Regions from separate parts of the Pseudomonas sp. LB3P81 genome, predicted to be linked through region 4. Evidence: predicted binding sites of a transcription regulator. Region 4 holds the regulator's gene; each other region holds the start of a gene.

Region 1 (4,209 bases), 920 kb from region 4:
CGAGTTGCGCACGCACCGGGCGCGGCAGGTCGAGTTGCCAGCTGAGCACGTGTTGGCGCTCGCTGTCGTGAGGGGTCAGTCGCAAGTACTGGATGCTCGCCCGCACCTGATCTTCGTAGTGATAGGTGGTCTCGTGGCTAATGGAAAGTCTCATGCAGCCTCCAGGTAGGAACTGTGTATGGCGTTACCCAATTGGCGCACCAGCGGAATGAACTCGGTCAGCCAGGCGTGCAGGCCTTCGTCGAGAATTTCGGTGATGCCGGTGTAGCGCAGGCGCGCGTCCATCTCAGCGGCCAGGCGTTGCGCGGGACGGCCGTTGGCGCCGGGCAGTTGGGCGAGGATCTGATCGATTTCTTCGGTGCAGGCCCGTAGCGAACGCGGGACATCGGCGCGTAGCAGCAGCAGTTCTGCCACGTGCCGGGCGCCGGGCGCATCGCGGTAGATCTCGGTGTAAGCCTCGAACGACGACAACGCCCGCAGCAAAGCGCTCCACTGGTAATAGGCGTGGGCTGTGCCGTCGCTGACCGCTTCGGCCTGATCGCCAGCCATTTCGTAGCGGGCGTCGAGCAGGCGCAAGGTGTTGTCGGCCCTTTCGATAAACGTGCCCAGCCGAATGAAGCGGAACGCATCGTTACGCATGATGGTGCCGTAGGACGCGCCGCGAAACAGGTGCGAACGTTCCTTGATCCACTCGCAGAAACGGCTCATGCCGTAGCGACTCAAGCCCTGCTCGGCGATCCCGCGAATTTCCAGCCAGGTGGCGTTGATGTTTTCCCACATGTCAGCGGTGATTCGCCCACGCACCGCATGGGCGCTGGCCCGCGCGGCGCCGAGGCAGCTGTAAATGCTCGCCGGGTTGGCCGCGTCGAGGGCGAAAAAGTGCAGCAACCGTTCGGCATGCAGCTCGCCGTGGCGCTCCAGATAATCGTCCAGGGTGCCGGTAATCAGCAGCGGCATGGCGAGTTCATGCAGACCGTCACCGCGTCCATCCTGTGGCATCAGCGACAGTGAATAACTGATGTCGAGCATCCGTGCGAGGTTTTCCGCCCGCTCCAGGTAACGCGACATCCAATACAAATCCGAGGCAGTTCTACTTAACATGGCAGGCTTCCTTAATCCTCAACCACCCAGGTGTCCTTGGTTCCGCCACCCTGGGAGGAATTCACCACCAGGGAGCCTTCACGCAGGGCGACACGGGTCAAACCGCCGGGTACGACCCGGGTTTCGCGGCCAGACAATACAAACGGACGCAGGTCGATGTGGCGTGGAGCGATGCCGTTTTCGACAAAGGTCGGACAGGTCGACAGGGACAACGTCGGTTGCGCGATATACGCGTGGGGCTTGGCTTTGATGCGGGCGCGGAACGACTCGATTTCCGCCGCTGTCGCCGCCGGCCCCACCAGCATTCCGTAACCGCCGGAGCCCTGGGTTTCCTTGACCACCAGGTCTGGAAGATTGGCCAGCACGTGGGACAGCTCAGAAGGATTGCGACACTGAAACGTCGGAACGTTCTTCAGGATCGGTTCTTCATCGAGGTAGAAACGGATCATGTCCGTGACAAACGGATACACCGACTTGTCGTCCGCGACCCCGGTGCCGATGGCATTCGCCAGCACCACATTGCCCGAGCGGTAGGACGACAACAGCCCCGGAACACCGAGCATCGAGTCCGGATTGAACGCCAGCGGATCAAGGAACGCATCGTCGAGACGACGGTAGATCACATCGACCGCTTTCGGCCCGTCCGTGGTGCGCATGAACACCTTGTCGTCACGCACGAACAGGTCCGCGCCTTCCACCAGTTCAACGCCCATTTCCCGCGCCAGGAACGCATGCTCGAAAAATGCGCTGTTGAAGCGCCCCGGCGTCAGCACCACCACGTTCGGGTTATCGATCGGGCTGGAGCTTTTCAGTGTGTCGAGCAGCAGGTTCGGATAGTGATCGATCGGCGCGATGCGCTGGGCCGCGAACAGCTCGGGGAACAGGCGCATCATCATCTTGCGGTCTTCGAGCATGTAGCTCACACCGCTCGGTGTACGAAGGTTGTCTTCGAGCACGTAGTACGTGCCGTCGCCATCGCGCACCAGATCGACACCGGAGATGTGGGAATAGATATCCCGGTGCAGATCCAGCCCTTGCATCGCCAACTGATACTGCTCGTTGGCCAGCACTTGCTCGGCCGGGATGATGCCGGCCTTGATGATGCGCTGCTCGTGATAGAGGTCGGCGAGGAACATGTTCAACGCCTTGACCCGCTGGATGCAGCCGCGTTCGACAATCCGCCATTCGCTGGCGGGGATGCTGCGCGGAATGGTGTCGAAGGGAATCAGGCGTTCTGTCCCTTGCTCGTCTCCGTAGAGCGTGAAGGTAATCCCGGCGCGATGAAACAACAGATCGGCCTCGCGTCGCCGTTGGGCCAGAAGCTCTTCAGGCGTCTCAGCCAGCCAACGGGCAAACTCCCGGTAATGCGGGCGGACATGGCCGCCGGCATCGTACATCTCATCAAAATAATTGCGGATCATGCCGTACTCCTTGTCACCCGGACTTACAGGCCTTCGCAAGGCCCGTGCCATCGGCATAAACGCTTTTAAATCAATCAGTTAGATATTCGTCGCGCATACACCGCACCATTCCTGTGCGGCAAATACCCCAACCTGATTGCCCCCGCTTCATTGCGAAGCAAAGCTTTCGCTTATCACCAGCATAGCCAGAGTTGATTTCACTGCCCGGCAACGGATGCGGATAATCCGCACATTCGCTGAAAAAGCTCACTGAACTTCCCATTTAGCCGCCTGTTCAGGCGGTTTTTTTGTTTCCTTGAAACGTTATGAATCAAAAACGAGATCAAAAGATCGCAGCCTTCGGCAGCTCCTACATTGGAATACGTTTCCTGTAGGAACTGCCGAAGGCTGCGATCTTTTGCTTTTCAAACCGCACAAACGAAAACGGCCAACCCGAAGGTTAGCCGTTAGTGGATGTTGTCGCTGTTCATAGTGTTATGCGAGTAGCCCTCGTACCTCCTGCTTGACGCCCCATCCTTCGATAATGCCGCCCAAAGGCTCGACCACCGCCTCGAAGTCCTGTTCAAAGTCGCCAATGCCGTCATAGGTGGCGTACATCACTTTGCTCAGTTCCAGGGCCCACGCGCCGTCATCGCGCACGCTGATTTGTGCATTCAGGGATTCACCACAGTAATGACCTGCCGCCCTGCGTGCCCGCTCCTCGTCCGGGAAAATGGCGTAGAACTCGATGGGATGGAATCGTGAAAAGTCGAAACCGCCTTCTTTCATGCGGCGCAGCACCGAGCTGCTGATGTCTTCTTGATAGGCTGTGCTCATGAAACGTCCTCCTCAAACCGATGGATAGACTTTCCGTACTCCCGCCTCCCGCAACCGAATGGTGCGAGCGATGCGGCAACCAGGTTGCCGATGGGAAACAAGCATGTAGCTGACAAGACCAGACCTTAGCGATCCATTCGCTGATCTCGCTTGCAGAGTAGCCTCAAGTAAGCGCCGCTGCCAAGGACTGGTGCTTCACGAGTGTGCCAGAGGGGTATCAGACGGGAGTAATGCCGAGGATTTGTATGCTGTTCTGGGTCATGAGACTTTTGACGGTAGCGTCAGCAGTTCGCCCTTCCAGATCGTTCAGATCCAGTTCGGCGGCAACGGGGAAAAGTCTCTCCTTGAGCAGTTTCGCGGCGTGCTCGTTATCCGGGCACTCATCACACTCAAAGATTTCGTCGACTGTTTCACCGTGATCATCCACGAAAGTGATTTTCCACTTTTGCATCGGTGCCTCCTCGAACAAACCCGCAAATGGGCTTACAACTATCTGGACTTTTGCCCGGACTGATCGTTCAAACGGATTATGGCGTGCTCCCATGAAAATACAGGACCCTGTGGGAGCAAGCCCGCTCCCACAGGGGGTCATGCGTACATCTTTAGCTTAGTCGTTGCTTGGTTTGTTGATCGCCTGCAGGACGTATTGCGGCAAGGCAAACGCGCCAATGTGTATCTCAGGATTATAGTAGCGGGTGATGATGCCGCTGCCGGCGAAGCGCTGCTGCAAGGTTTCGCGGGACAGTTTGCGATAGGCGGTATTGGTCGCGCCCCAGGCAAATGTCATGGAGCCGCCGATGTAGGTCGGCACAGCCGCCTGATAGAAGTGCCAGTCCGGGAACAGGCTGCGCAGGCGCCCGGCGGTGGTTTT
Region 2 (4,209 bases), 680 kb from region 4:
CAGGCTACCGCTGCCCACTGGATCACTGGTGCTCAGACCACCGCCGAAAAACGACTTCAGGCCGATGTCGGCCTTGCTGTTTTTGCCTATTTGCGAGTTGGCGTTCTTGCTGGCCTGGGTCTTCTCGTTCAGGGTGATGGTGATGATGTCACCGACCCGGAAAGCCTTGCGGTCGCTGTACAGGTTCTGTTCAAAACCGGCCTGATAGATCGAGCCGTTATTCGCGGCAGCCGGCAACGGCGTACGCGGCAACACCGGGGCGTAGTAAGGGTCATTGGGCTTGGGCGGCGGGGCAACGCAACCCGCGACCACGACGGCCCCACTCAGTGCCAGAACAGATACAAAGCGATTCATGACCCTACCTCACGGTGTTGCAGGCGACCTCATGGCCGCCTCATAGACTTGATTACAGATTCTGCGTTACGAACGAGAGCATCTGGTCGGCGGTGGAGATCACCTTGGAGTTCATCTCGTAGGCGCGCTGAGTGGTGATCATGTTGACCATCTCTTCAACGGTGCTGACGTTGGACGTTTCCAGGGTGTTCTGCAGCGTGGTGCCGAAACCGGCCAGGCCTGGCGTACCGACTTGCGGCGCGCCGCTGGCGGCGGTTTCCAGGAACAGGTTGTTACCCACGGCTTGCAGGCCGGCCGGATTGATGAAGTCGGCGGTTTGCAGGTTGCCGATCACCTGGGCGGCCGGGTTGCCGGCGATGGTGATGGACACGGTACCGTCGCGACCGACCGTGAAGGTCTGGGCTTCGTTCGGGATGACAATCGCCGGCTCCAGGGCGAAGCCGCTGGCGTTGACGATCTGGCCGGTGGAGTCGAGGTGGAACGTGCCGTCACGGGTGTAGGACGTGGTGCCGTCCGGTTGCAGGATCTGGAAGAAACCGCGACCGTCGATGGCCATGTCCAACGGCTGCTCGGTGGTTTGCAGGCTGCCGGCGCTGAAGTTTTTCTGGGTGCCGACGATGCGCACACCGGTACCCACTTGCAGACCCGACGGCAGTTCGCTGTCCTGGGTCGACTGGGCGCCTGGCTGGCGTTTGATCTGGTACAGCAAGTCCTGGAACTCGGCACGGTCACGTTTGAAACCCGTGGTCGACACGTTGGCCAGGTTGTTGGAAATGGTGGTCAGGTTGGTGTCCTGGGCGGACAGACCTGTTTTGGCAACCCATAGAGCCGGAAGCATTCGATTCTCCTCGTGCGCCTGTTTTACGGCGCGACGTTCTGATAATTAGCTGATCTGCAAGACCCGAGCCATGGCCTGGTCGTCATCTTTGGCGGTGTTCATCATCTTGATGTGCAATTCGAACTGCTTGGCCAGGGCCAGTACCGAAGTCATCTCTTCCACGGCATTGACGTTGCTCGACTCAAGGAACCCGGACACCAGCTTGACGTTGGCATCGGCCTGTGCCGGCTTGCCGTCCTTGGTGTGGATCGAACCGTCCAGGCCCTTGGTCATGTTCTTGAAGTCCGGGTTGACCAGCTTGATGCGGTCGACTTCCGCCATCACGCGAGGACCTTCGCCCATCGCCCGGATGCTGACGGTGCCGTCCTCGCCGACTTCGATTTGCTGCTCGGGCGGCACGGAGATCGGCCCGCCATTGCCCATCACCGGCATACCGTTGCCGGCGCGCAATACGCCCAGGGCGTCGACGTTGAGGCTGCCGGTGCGCACGTAGCTTTCGCCACCATCCGGGTTCTGTACGGCGATCCAGCCATTGCCCTGCACCGCGACGTCGAGGTCGCGACCGGTTTGTACCAGGGAGCCCGCGGAGAAGTCGGTGGCCGGACGTTCGGACATTGCAAACGCACGCGCCGGAAAGCTGTCACCGAACACCGGCATCGAACGCGCCTGCTCCAGGTCTTTCTGGAAACCGTTGGTGGAGATGTTCGCCAGGTTGTTCGCATGAGCCTTCTGCGCCAGTGCATTCTGGCTGGCGCCGGTCATTGCCACATAAAGGTACTTGTCCACACTCTTTCCTCTGCATGCCGGACGTTTGCCGCCCACCGCTGTACTGCTGAGCCATAAGCAATTTGCAGACCAACTTTTTTCTGGCGGCGCAGGGCCCGGCAAACAAAGGACTTGAGGGGTTTAGAGGGGAATGGGGGATTGTGTCGAGTCGAAAAACCGGCGGTGTTATGCCGCTTCGCGGCAAAGATCGCAGCCTTCGGCAGCTCCTACAGGAATTACGCCATCCCAATGTAGGAGCTGCCGAAGGCTGCGATCTTTTGATCTTCAGCTGTTGTCCTTGCCAACCTCATACTCACGCAATTTATTGGCAATGGTCGTATGCGAAACCCCCAACCGCTTGCCCAGTTGCCGACTGCTCGGATGCTCTGAATACAAACGCTCCAGCACCGCTTTTTCAAAACGCCCGACAATCGCATCCAGCCCGCCCTCGAGCGAGAAATCGCCAAGCGGCTGACGCACGCCATAGTCCGGCAAGCGAATGTGTTCAGCCTTGACCGTCCCGCCCTCGCACAACGAAACCGCCTGGAACAGCACGTTTTCCAACTGCCGAACGTTACCCGGCCAATGGTAGTGACTGAGCCGCTCCATAGCCGCCGGCGCCAGTTTCGGCAGCGGGCAACCGATCTGCCGACTGGCCTGATCGAGGAAGTGCTCCACCAGCGGCGTCAAACCATCCAGGCATTCGCGCAGCGGCGGGATGTGCAACGACAGCACGTTCAAGCGGTGATACAAATCCTGGCGGAACTCGCCTCGCGCGCACAATTCCGACAGGTCGACCTGAGTGGCGCAGATCACTCGCACATCCAGATAAACCTCTTCATCACTGCCTACACGACGGAAGCAACCGTCCTGCAGGAATCGCAGCAATTTCACCTGCAAGCGCGGACTCATTTCCCCGACGCCATCGAGAAACAGCGTTCCGCCCGCCGTCAGCTCCAGCAGCCCGAGCTTGCCTTCGGCACGGGCGCCTTCGAATGCGCCGGGGCCGTAGCCGAACAGCTCAGTCTCGGCCATCGATTCCGGCAGACCGGCGCAGTTGAGCGCCATCAACGGCGATTGCCCCCGCGGACTGGCCAGGTGACAGGCCCGCGCCAACAATTCTTTACCGGTGCCGGTTTCGCCTTCTATCAATAGCGGCGCATCCAGCGGCGCCATGCGCCGGGCTTCACGCACCACAGCGGCCATCACTTTCGAACTCTGGAAGATGCTGTCGAACCCGCGCAGCTCCTGTTTGCGTACGTTGTAGATGCGCTCCCCTACCCGATCGGCACGATGCAGCGTCAGTACCGCGCCGGCCATGGCTTCGCTGTCGTCGTGCTCCGATTGCAGCGGCGCGATGTCGGCCAGAAACACGTCGCCCTTGACCTTGACCCGCAGCCCGTTGATCCGCGACTTGTTGGCGCGCACCAGCTCCGGCAAATCGAAATCCTCGGCATAACGCGATAACGGAATCCCCGGCACCTCATCGACACGCACCCCGAGCAACTGCGCCGCCGCACGGTTCGCCGCGACGATCGAACCGCCCATGTCGATCGACAAAACCGGAAATTCCAGGGCGCCGAGCAAAGCATTGAGCTCCATGTGCCGACGCTCGCTGGGCATCAGCCCTACACGCTTGACGCCAAAGACCCCGGCAATCGACTCGAATTTCGGACGCAGCGCCTGGAACTGAATGTTGATCAGGTTCGGACAATGCAGGTAAATCGCGTTGCCATGCTCACCACCGACCTCGCCGCGAGCGACGTTGATCCCGTACTCGACCAGCAGGTTGAGAATGTCGCGAAGGATGCCGATGCGGTTCTGGCAGTGAACTTTGATACGCATATGAAGGCCCGAAAAAAGCGGTGAGTTGATGCCAGGCACGCAACCTGTGGGAACACTGCTGTCTATCAAGAAGCCTTCAAAAAAAGGTCATCAAGACAGTTGCTCCCACCTTGGAATTGCAGTGCACCCGGACGAGTTTTTTGCTGAGCTGCTCATTTAGTCGTCAAGATTATGTGACACCTGCGAGCCTTTTCAAACCCTGAAATCTCAAGCGCAGCGCCACAGCAGCCAATCCGTAACGATAACTTTACGAAAACCAACGATTTTTCCTACGCGCCACAGGACTGAGGTGCTGCAACGGCGCAATCCTTGAGGTATTTCTGAGTCCATAGCAGGACATAACAAGAACGAAATCCCCTAGCAGGAGAGCAGCATGAAGCAGACGCAATACGTGGCTCGCGAGCCCG
Region 3 (4,209 bases), 2.5 Mb from region 4:
AGGGGGAGCTTCCCTCACAGCGAACCTTGACCGTAACCCGGCCCAGCGGCTTGGCCGGGCTCTCGAGGCTGGCTGTCAATTCCTTGTCGCACATGGGCATGCGCAGTCGCGGATCGAGCTGGTTGACCTGGATTTCGTAGCGACCTTCCGTTTGACTGGTCGCCAAATAGTCTTCAACGGTGAATTCAAGAAAGCCCTGGGTGACGCCGATAAGCATGTCAGGCAAGGTAACCGCGTCAGCAAGGGCAGGGTTGCCAGCGTTGAACAGGCAAACGGCCGACATCGCACAGAGCAATCTGCGGAAGGGTGATGTCAGGCGTCGAAAAAATGTCAGTTCTGTGTTCATAAGGGTTAAAAAGCAAGCGCCGTGCCGTTTAGTGATGAATGTGCGTCGCAACACACTTAGCGTTGGTGTAGGAGTCTGGGCATGGCTGGTGTAATGGATTCGGTAAACCAGCGCACGCAACTGGTAGGGCAGAATCGCCTGGAGCTGTTGTTGTTCCGTCTTGACGGCCAGCAGCTGTATGGGATCAACGTGTTCAAGGTTCGTGAGGTGCTGCAATGCCCCAAGCTGACCCTGATGCCCAAGTCCAGTCCTGTCGTGTGCGGTGTAGCAAATATCCGGGGAGCGACCATTCCGATCCTTGATCTGGCAATGGCGACCGGTTCCGGGGCGCTTAAAGATCAAAGCAATCCCTTCGTGATCATCACGGAGTACAACACCAAGACCCAGGGTTTCCTGGTGCGCTCGGTGGAACGCATCGTCAACATGAACTGGGAGGAGATTCATCCGCCTCCCAAGGGCACCGGGCGCGATCATTACTTGACGGCTGTGACTCGGGTCGACAATCAGTTAGTCGAAATCATCGACGTCGAGAAGGTCCTGGCTGAAGTGGCGCCGACACCGGAAGCGATTTCCGTCGGCGTGGTCGATGTCGAGACGCAGCACAAGGCGCTGTCGCTGCGGGTACTGACGGTCGATGACTCGTCGGTGGCGCGCAAGCAGGTCACGCGCTGCCTGCAAACGATCGGTGTTGAAGTGGAGGCGTTGAACGACGGTCGGCAAGCGCTGGATTACCTGCGCAAACTGGTCGACGAGGGCAAGAAGCCGGAAGAAGAGTTCCTGATGATGATTTCCGACATCGAGATGCCGGAAATGGACGGGTACACCCTGACGGCCGAAATCCGCAACGACCCTCGCATGCAAAAGCTTCATATCATCCTGCATACTTCGTTGTCGGGTGTGTTCAATCAGGCGATGGTCAAGAAAGTCGGTGCCGATGACTTCCTGGCCAAATTCCGTCCTGATGACCTGGCATCCCGGGTAGTCGACCGGATCAAAGCAGCAGACATCAGCTAGGGGCCTTCTGCCCCTGGCGGTTAACACGATTTAAGAGGCGGCATCATTGTCTACGGGTAATTTGGATTTCGAACAGTTCCGGGTCTTCCTGGAAAAAGCCTGTGGCATTTTGCTCGGTGAAAACAAGCAGTACCTGGTCTCGAGCCGTCTCAACAAACTGATGGAACAGCAAGGCATCAAGTCCCTGGGTGAGCTGGTCCAGCGCATCCAGACCCAGCCGCGCAGCGGTTTGCGCGAGATGGTGGTGGATGCCATGACGACCAACGAAACCCTGTGGTTTCGTGACACATATCCGTTTGAAGTCTTGAAGAACAAGGTGCTGCCCGAGTCCATCAAGGCAGCTCCCGGCCAGCGTCTGCGGATCTGGTCGGCGGCCTGCTCGTCGGGGCAGGAGCCGTATTCGCTGTCGATGTCCATCGACGAGTTCGAGCGGGTCAACATGGGCCAGTTGAAGATGGGCGTGCAGATCGTCGCCACTGATTTGTCCGGTACCATGCTGACCAACTGCAAGACCGGCGAGTACGACAGCCTGGCCATCGGCCGCGGTCTGTCGCCCGAGCGCCTGCAGCGTTACTTCGACCCAAAAGGGCCGGGGCGCTGGGCCATCAAGGCGCCGATCAAGAGCCGGGTGGAGTTTCGCTCCTTCAACCTGCTGGACAGCTACGCGAGCCTTGGCAAGTTCGACATCGTGTTCTGCCGCAACGTACTGATCTACTTCTCCGCCGAGGTGAAGAAGGACATCCTGTTGCGCATCCACAGCACGCTGAAGCCGGGCGGTTATCTGTTCCTTGGCGCATCGGAAGCGCTGAACGGTTTGCCGGATCATTACCAGATGGTCCAGTGCAGCCCGGGGATTATTTACCAGGCGAAGTGATGCAAAAGCGGCAGGCATAAAAACGGGAGTCCTTCAGGGCTCCCTTTTTTATGCCTGCCGCTTTTGCATCACGTAGGAGCTGCCGCAGGCTGCGATCTTTTGATCTTGATCTTGAAAAACAGGATCAAAAGATCGCGGCCTGCGGCAGCTCCTACAGGGGCGGCGCGCGATTCAGGAAAGCGGCAGAAAAGCGGCAGGCGGCGGAAACCCGTTGCCGCTTTTCTGGCATTGCCGCATTGCCCCTGCCCGCAAAGCCCCGGTTTATGGGGTTTTCTGAATTGGCACGCCGCTTGCTAAGTTCATCGTACGAAAAATCAGGTCACCCGAAGGTTTCCCGACATGAGCATCAGCTTCGATAAAGCGCTCGGTATCCACGAACAAGCCCTGGGCTTCCGCGCTCAGCGTGCCGAAGTTCTGGCCAACAACATTACCAACGCCGACACCCCGAACTACAAGGCTCGGGATCTGGACTTCTCGAAAGTGCTCGCCGAGCAGAGCGAGAAAACCAAAAACGGCACTTTCGCCTTGAACATGACCAACAGCCGTCATATCGAAGCAGAAGGCCTGGGCAATGGTGACGAGTCGCTGCTGTATCGCACGCCGATGCAACCGTCGATCGACCAGAACACCGTGGACGCTCAGCTGGAACAGTCGAACTACGCGGAAAACGCGGTCAACTTCCAGGCCAGCTTCACCCTGCTCAACAGCAAATTCAAAGGGCTGATATCCGCCCTGCGTGGAGAGTAAGTCATGTCTCTAGCCAGTGTTTTCAATATCGCCGGTAGCGGCATGAGTGCCCAGACCACTCGCCTGAACACCGTCGCCAGTAACATCGCCAACGCCGAAACCGTTTCGTCGAGCATCGACCAGACCTACCGCGCCCGTCACCCGGTGTTCGCCACCATGTTCCAGGGTGGCCAGAGCGGCGGCAGCGATTCGCTGTTCCAGAACCAGGACGCCGCAGGCCAGGGCGTGCAGGTGCTGGGCGTGGTCGAAGACCAGAGCAGCCTGGAAGCCCGCTACGAACCGAACCATCCGGCGGCTGACGCCAAGGGTTACGTCTACTACCCGAACGTCAACGTGGTCGAAGAAATGGCCGACATGATTTCCGCGAGCCGTTCGTTCCAGACCAACGCCGAAATGATGAACACCGCCAAAACCATGATGCAGAAGGTCCTGACCCTCGGTCAGTGATGATAAGGGGCGACTCAGATGAGTGTTACCGATACCACCAGCGGCATTAGCCTCAAAGACATCCTGGCCAACTCTTCGGTCAAGACCAGCGCCAGTGCCGACGGCCTGACGTCCGCGACGAACAGCGCCACCGGCAAAAAGTCCCTGGGCAAGGACGCGTTCATGCAACTGCTGGTGACACAGCTGAAGAACCAGAACCCGCTGGAACCGCAGGACAACAGCGAGTTCGTTGCTCAGTTGGCGCAGTTCAGCAGTCTGGAAGGCATCACCACGCTCAACACCACCGTGAGTGGCCTGGCCAGCAACTACAACTCGTCCCAGGCCTTGCAGGCTTCGTCGCTGGTGGGGCGTTCGGTCATCGCGCCGGGCGACAAGGCCGTGGTCGATACCGCCAAGAGCTTCAACGGGACAATCGCCGTACCCGCGTCGGCCGACCCGGTCAAGCTCAAGGTCACTGATGCCGATGGCAAGGTCATCCGCACCATCGACCTGGGCAGCCAGAAAGCCGGCAACGCCAGCTTCATCTGGGACGGCAAGAACGATGCAGGCGAAGTGGCCAAGGCGGGTACATACACCTTTGGCGCCACCGCGACCTACGACGGCAAGGCGACTTCGCTGGTGACGTACCTGCCGGCGACCGTCAACAGCGTGACCATCAGCCAGACCGGCGGTGAGTTGATGCTCAACCTCGCCGGGGCGGGCAGCATCGCCCTGTCCAAAGTACAAACCATTGGTATGTAGAGCCGACTAACACGGCACAAAGGAGTGGAATATGTCTTTC
Region 4 (4,209 bases):
CGCAACAGCAATATGCGCAGACCGATCAACCCGTTAGAATCGACGGCGCTGGCGGTGTATCGACTGGCAAGGGAATGAAAGCGTATTTGAAAGAAAGCAGGATACACCTGCTATCGAACGTAAGAGGACAGTATGAGGCTCGTTAAAACTCTCCCTATTTTGCTCGGTCTGGGCGCAGCACTGGGAAGCGTGAGCGCCTGGGCTCTGCCGAACGATCAACAGCAGCCTATCCGCATCCAGGCCGACGACGCCCAACTGGACGACAAGAATGGCGTTGCCACCTACACCGGCGACGTGATCATTACCCAGGGTTCGATGAAGGTTACCGGCAACAAGGTCACCATCACCCGTACCCCGGCCGGTGACATTGACGTGGTGACTTCGGTGGGCAACCTGGCTTACTTCGAGCAGTTGCAGACCGCCGGCGACACCAAACCGGTTCAGGGCTACGGCATCACCATCCAGTACCACGCCTCGCAAGACCGCGTCGTGCTGATTGATCGTGCCAAAGTCATCGACAAGGACGGCAACGTTACCCAAGGCGAGAAAATCGTCTACGACACCAACAAAAAGCTTGCCACCGCCGGTCGTGCCAAAGGCACCAACGTGACCGAGTCGCGTCCGCGCATCGACATGGTTATCCAGCCGAAAAAGAAAACCGACGAGCAAAAGGCCCAGTAATGGCAACTCTGAAAGCTCAGCATCTGGCCAAGAGCTACAAGAGCCGTCAGGTCGTGCGCGACGTCAGCCTGTCCATCGACAGCGGTCAGATCGTCGGCCTGCTTGGCCCTAACGGCGCCGGCAAGACCACCTGCTTCTACATGATCGTCGGCCTGGTTCAGGCCGATCAGGGCCGCGTCCTGATCGATGATCTGGATGTCAGCCACCAGCCGATGCACGGTCGTGCGAAGGCCGGTATCGGCTATCTTCCGCAGGAAGCGTCGATCTTTCGCAAACTCTCGGTCGCCGACAACATCATGGCGATCCTCGAGACCCGCAAGGAACTCGACAAGGCCGATCGTCGCAAAGAGCTGGAAAGCCTGCTGCAGGAATTCCACATCAGCCACATCCGCGACAACCTCGGCATGAGCCTGTCCGGTGGTGAACGCCGCCGCGTGGAAATCGCCCGGGCACTGGCGACCAACCCGAAATTCATCCTCCTCGACGAACCCTTTGCCGGCGTGGACCCGATTTCGGTGGGTGACATCAAGCAGATCATCTACCACCTCAAAGCCAAGGGCATTGGCGTGCTGATCACTGACCACAACGTCCGTGAAACCCTGGATATCTGCGAAACCGCCTATATCGTCAACGATGGTCAGCTCATCGCCGAAGGTGATTCGGCCACCATCCTGGCCAACGACCTGGTCAAGGAAGTGTATCTGGGCCACGAGTTCCGCCTGTAAGCACTGAGGTGTCTGGCAAGTCGCCCGAGCGCTCGTCTCGATAAAAAATCAACAGTTTTTTATTGTCACGACGCTCTAGGCAAACGTTGTGGTTTCAGGCATATAATTTGCTTATGTTTGGCGCTCCGGCGCCCTGTAGTGGATGGCGCATGTGCGCCGGCGAATAAGGTGTTAAGCCCCTGCCATGAAACCATCGCTAGTCTTGAGAATGGGCCAGCAGCTGACGATGACACCGCAGCTGCAACAGGCCATCCGCCTGCTCCAATTGTCGACCCTGGACCTGCAACAGGAAATCCAGGAAGCCCTGGAGTCCAATCCGATGCTCGAACGCCAGGAAGAAGGCGACGACTTCGATAACGCCGACCCCTTGGCCGACAAAGCCGAACAGCAACCCAATGCCGATGTGTCTGAACCCTCCTACCAGGAAACCGCCCCGACGGTGGACAACCTCGATGAGGGCGACTGGAACGAGCGCATTCCCAACGAACTCCCCGTCGACACCGCATGGGAAGACGTCTACCAGACCAGCGCCAGCAGCCTGCCGAGCAACGATGACGACGAGTGGGATTTCACCACCCGCACATCGGCCGGCGAAAGCCTGCAAAGCCATCTGTTGTGGCAACTGAACCTGGCGCCGATGTCCGACACCGATCGCCTGATCGCCGTAACCCTGATCGATTGCATCAACAATCAGGGCTACCTGGACGAAACCCTTGAGGAAATCCTCGAAGCCTTCGATCCGGAACTCGACATCGAACTGGACGAGATCGAAGCCGTCCTGCATCGCATCCAGCAATTCGAACCGGCCGGCATCGGCGCCCGCAACCTGGGTGAATGCCTGCTGCTGCAATTGCGTCAGCTCCCTGCCAAGACACCTTGGCTGGCCGAGGCCAAGCGCCTGGTCACCGATTACATCGACTTGCTCGGCAGCCGCGACTACAGCCAGCTGATGCGTCGGATGAAGCTCAAGGAAGATGAACTGCGCCAGGTCATCGAACTGGTACAGAGCCTCAACCCGCGCCCGGGCTCGCAGATCGAGTCCAGTGAAGCCGAATACGTCGTTCCCGACGTGATCGTGCGCAAGGACAACGAGCGCTGGCTGGTAGAACTGAATCAGGAATCGGTACCGCGGCTGCGGGTCAACGCCCAATACGCCGGTTTCGTGCGCCGCGCCGACACCAGCGCCGACAACACCTTCATGCGCAATCAGTTGCAAGAAGCCCGCTGGTTCATCAAGAGCCTGCAAAGCCGTAACGAAACCCTGATGAAAGTTGCCACCCAGATCGTCGAGCATCAGCGCGGTTTTCTGGAGTACGGCGACGAAGCCATGAAGCCGCTGGTCCTGCATGACATCGCCGAAGCGGTGGGCATGCACGAATCGACGATTTCCCGGGTGACCACGCAAAAATTCATGCATACCCCTCGGGGCATCTATGAGCTGAAATACTTTTTCTCCAGCCACGTCAGCACCTCCGAAGGCGGCGAATGCTCGTCCACGGCGATCCGCGCGATCATCAAAAAACTGGTTGCTGCGGAAAATCAGAAAAAGCCGTTGAGTGACAGCAAGATCGCTGGTTTACTGGAGGCACAAGGCATTCAGGTGGCTCGCCGCACCGTCGCCAAGTACCGCGAATCCCTAGGGATCGCGCCTTCGAGCGAACGCAAGCGGTTGATGTAGAGCCACGCCACAGCGTTCCAGTGGTAGATCATCTGGTCTACCGCTTTATGCACTGGCAACGAAGGAGAAGCTGTATGCAAGTCAACATCAGTGGACACCAACTGGAAGTGACCGAACCTCTTCGCACCTACATCGGCGAAAAACTCGAACGATTGGAGAGGCATTTCGACAAGATCACCAACGTGCAGGTCACGATGACGGTCGAAAAGCTGAAGCAGAAAATCGAAGCCACGCTGCATATTCCCGGCAATGAAGTGGTCGCAAACGCGGAACATACCGACATGTACGCGGCGATCGACGCATTGACCGACAAGCTGGATAAACAACTCAAAAAGCATAAGGAAAAGACCCAGAGCCTCCTCCAGGGCGCGACCGGTCGTTAACACTCCCAACCCATGATCCGACTTGAAAGCATCCTGACCCCCGGCCGTTCCCTGATGAACGTGCCGGGCGGCAGCAAAAAGAAAGCCCTCGAGCAAATTGCCAATCTGATCGCCCGCGAAGTGCCGGCTCTGGAGATGCAAGATGTCTTCGAGGCTTTGATTGCCCGTGAAAAACTCGGCTCGACCGGTTTTGGTAACGGCATCGCTATCCCCCACTGCCGGCTGAAAGGTTGCACATCGCCCATCAGTGCCTTGATGCACCTGGACGCTCCCATCGATTTTGACGCCATCGACGGTGCCCCGGTTGACCTGCTCTTCGTTCTGCTGGTCCCGGAAGCGGCTACCGATGCGCACCTTGAATTGCTCCGCCAGATCGCCAGCATGCTTGATCGCAAGGAAGTCCGTGATCGCCTGCGTAGCGCCCCGAGCAATGAAGCCTTGTATCAGGTTGTCCTGGACGAGCAAAACGGGCATTAATCATGCGCTTGATCATCGTCAGTGGCCGTTCCGGCTCAGGTAAAAGTACCGCGCTCGATGTTCTCGAGGACAACGGCTATTACTGCATCGACAACCTGCCCGCCGGGCTGCTGCCGGAATTGGCCGAACGTGCGTTGATTCACACTGAGCTGGCGCAGCCGCTGGTTGCCGTCTCCATCGACGCGCGCAACTTGCCGAGTCACCTGACCCGTTTTCCGGAACTGCTCGCAGAAGTGCGCAGCCGACATATCCAGTGCGATGTCTT

What was found. Region 4 encodes sigma-54, which starts transcription at its own class of promoters, with help from an activator protein. Its sites were predicted from a motif close to ANTGGCATNNANNTTGCTNT; they were not measured.
Region 1: a site for sigma-54 is predicted at 2,555-2,574, ahead of ACYZTL_RS07005 (circularly permuted type 2 ATP-grasp protein). Genes of this name have one in related genera too.
Region 2: a site for sigma-54 is predicted at 2,033-2,052, ahead of ACYZTL_RS08150 (flagellar basal body rod protein FlgF). Genes of this name have one in related genera too.
Region 3: a site for sigma-54 is predicted at 2,512-2,531, ahead of flgB (flagellar basal body rod protein FlgB). Genes of this name have one in related genera too.

The regions. Positions count from the first base shown of each region.
Region 1 is NZ_JBUBVG010000001.1:1,523,785-1,527,993, forward strand. It holds gene ACYZTL_RS06995 (transglutaminase family protein) at 1-154, opposite strand, end outside; gene ACYZTL_RS07000 (alpha-E domain-containing protein) at 151-1,101, opposite strand; gene ACYZTL_RS07005 (circularly permuted type 2 ATP-grasp protein) at 1,113-2,522, opposite strand; gene ACYZTL_RS07010 (ribonuclease E inhibitor RraB) at 2,997-3,338, opposite strand; gene ACYZTL_RS07015 (hypothetical protein) at 3,556-3,789, opposite strand; gene speE (polyamine aminopropyltransferase) at 3,946-4,209, opposite strand, start outside.
Region 2 is NZ_JBUBVG010000001.1:1,765,574-1,769,782, forward strand. It holds gene flgH (flagellar basal body L-ring protein FlgH) at 1-354, opposite strand, end outside; gene flgG (flagellar basal-body rod protein FlgG) at 407-1,192, opposite strand; gene ACYZTL_RS08150 (flagellar basal body rod protein FlgF) at 1,238-1,978, opposite strand; gene ACYZTL_RS08155 (sigma-54-dependent transcriptional regulator) at 2,243-3,802, opposite strand; gene phhA (phenylalanine 4-monooxygenase) at 4,176-4,209, shown strand, end outside.
Region 3 is NZ_JBUBVG010000001.1:4,965,703-4,969,911, forward strand. It holds gene flgA (flagellar basal body P-ring formation chaperone FlgA) at 1-346, opposite strand, end outside; gene ACYZTL_RS23105 (chemotaxis protein CheV) at 428-1,360, shown strand; gene cheR (protein-glutamate O-methyltransferase CheR) at 1,407-2,234, shown strand; gene flgB (flagellar basal body rod protein FlgB) at 2,574-2,981, shown strand; gene flgC (flagellar basal body rod protein FlgC) at 2,985-3,428, shown strand; gene flgD (flagellar hook assembly protein FlgD) at 3,447-4,169, shown strand; gene flgE (flagellar hook protein FlgE) at 4,201-4,209, shown strand, end outside.
Region 4 is NZ_JBUBVG010000001.1:2,442,238-2,446,446, forward strand. It holds gene lptC (LPS export ABC transporter periplasmic protein LptC) at 1-146, shown strand, start outside; gene lptA (lipopolysaccharide transport periplasmic protein LptA) at 133-681, shown strand; gene lptB (LPS export ABC transporter ATP-binding protein) at 681-1,406, shown strand; gene ACYZTL_RS11375 (RNA polymerase factor sigma-54) at 1,591-3,084, shown strand; gene hpf (ribosome hibernation-promoting factor, HPF/YfiA family) at 3,159-3,467, shown strand; gene ptsN (PTS IIA-like nitrogen regulatory protein PtsN) at 3,480-3,944, shown strand; gene rapZ (RNase adapter RapZ) at 3,947-4,209, shown strand, end outside.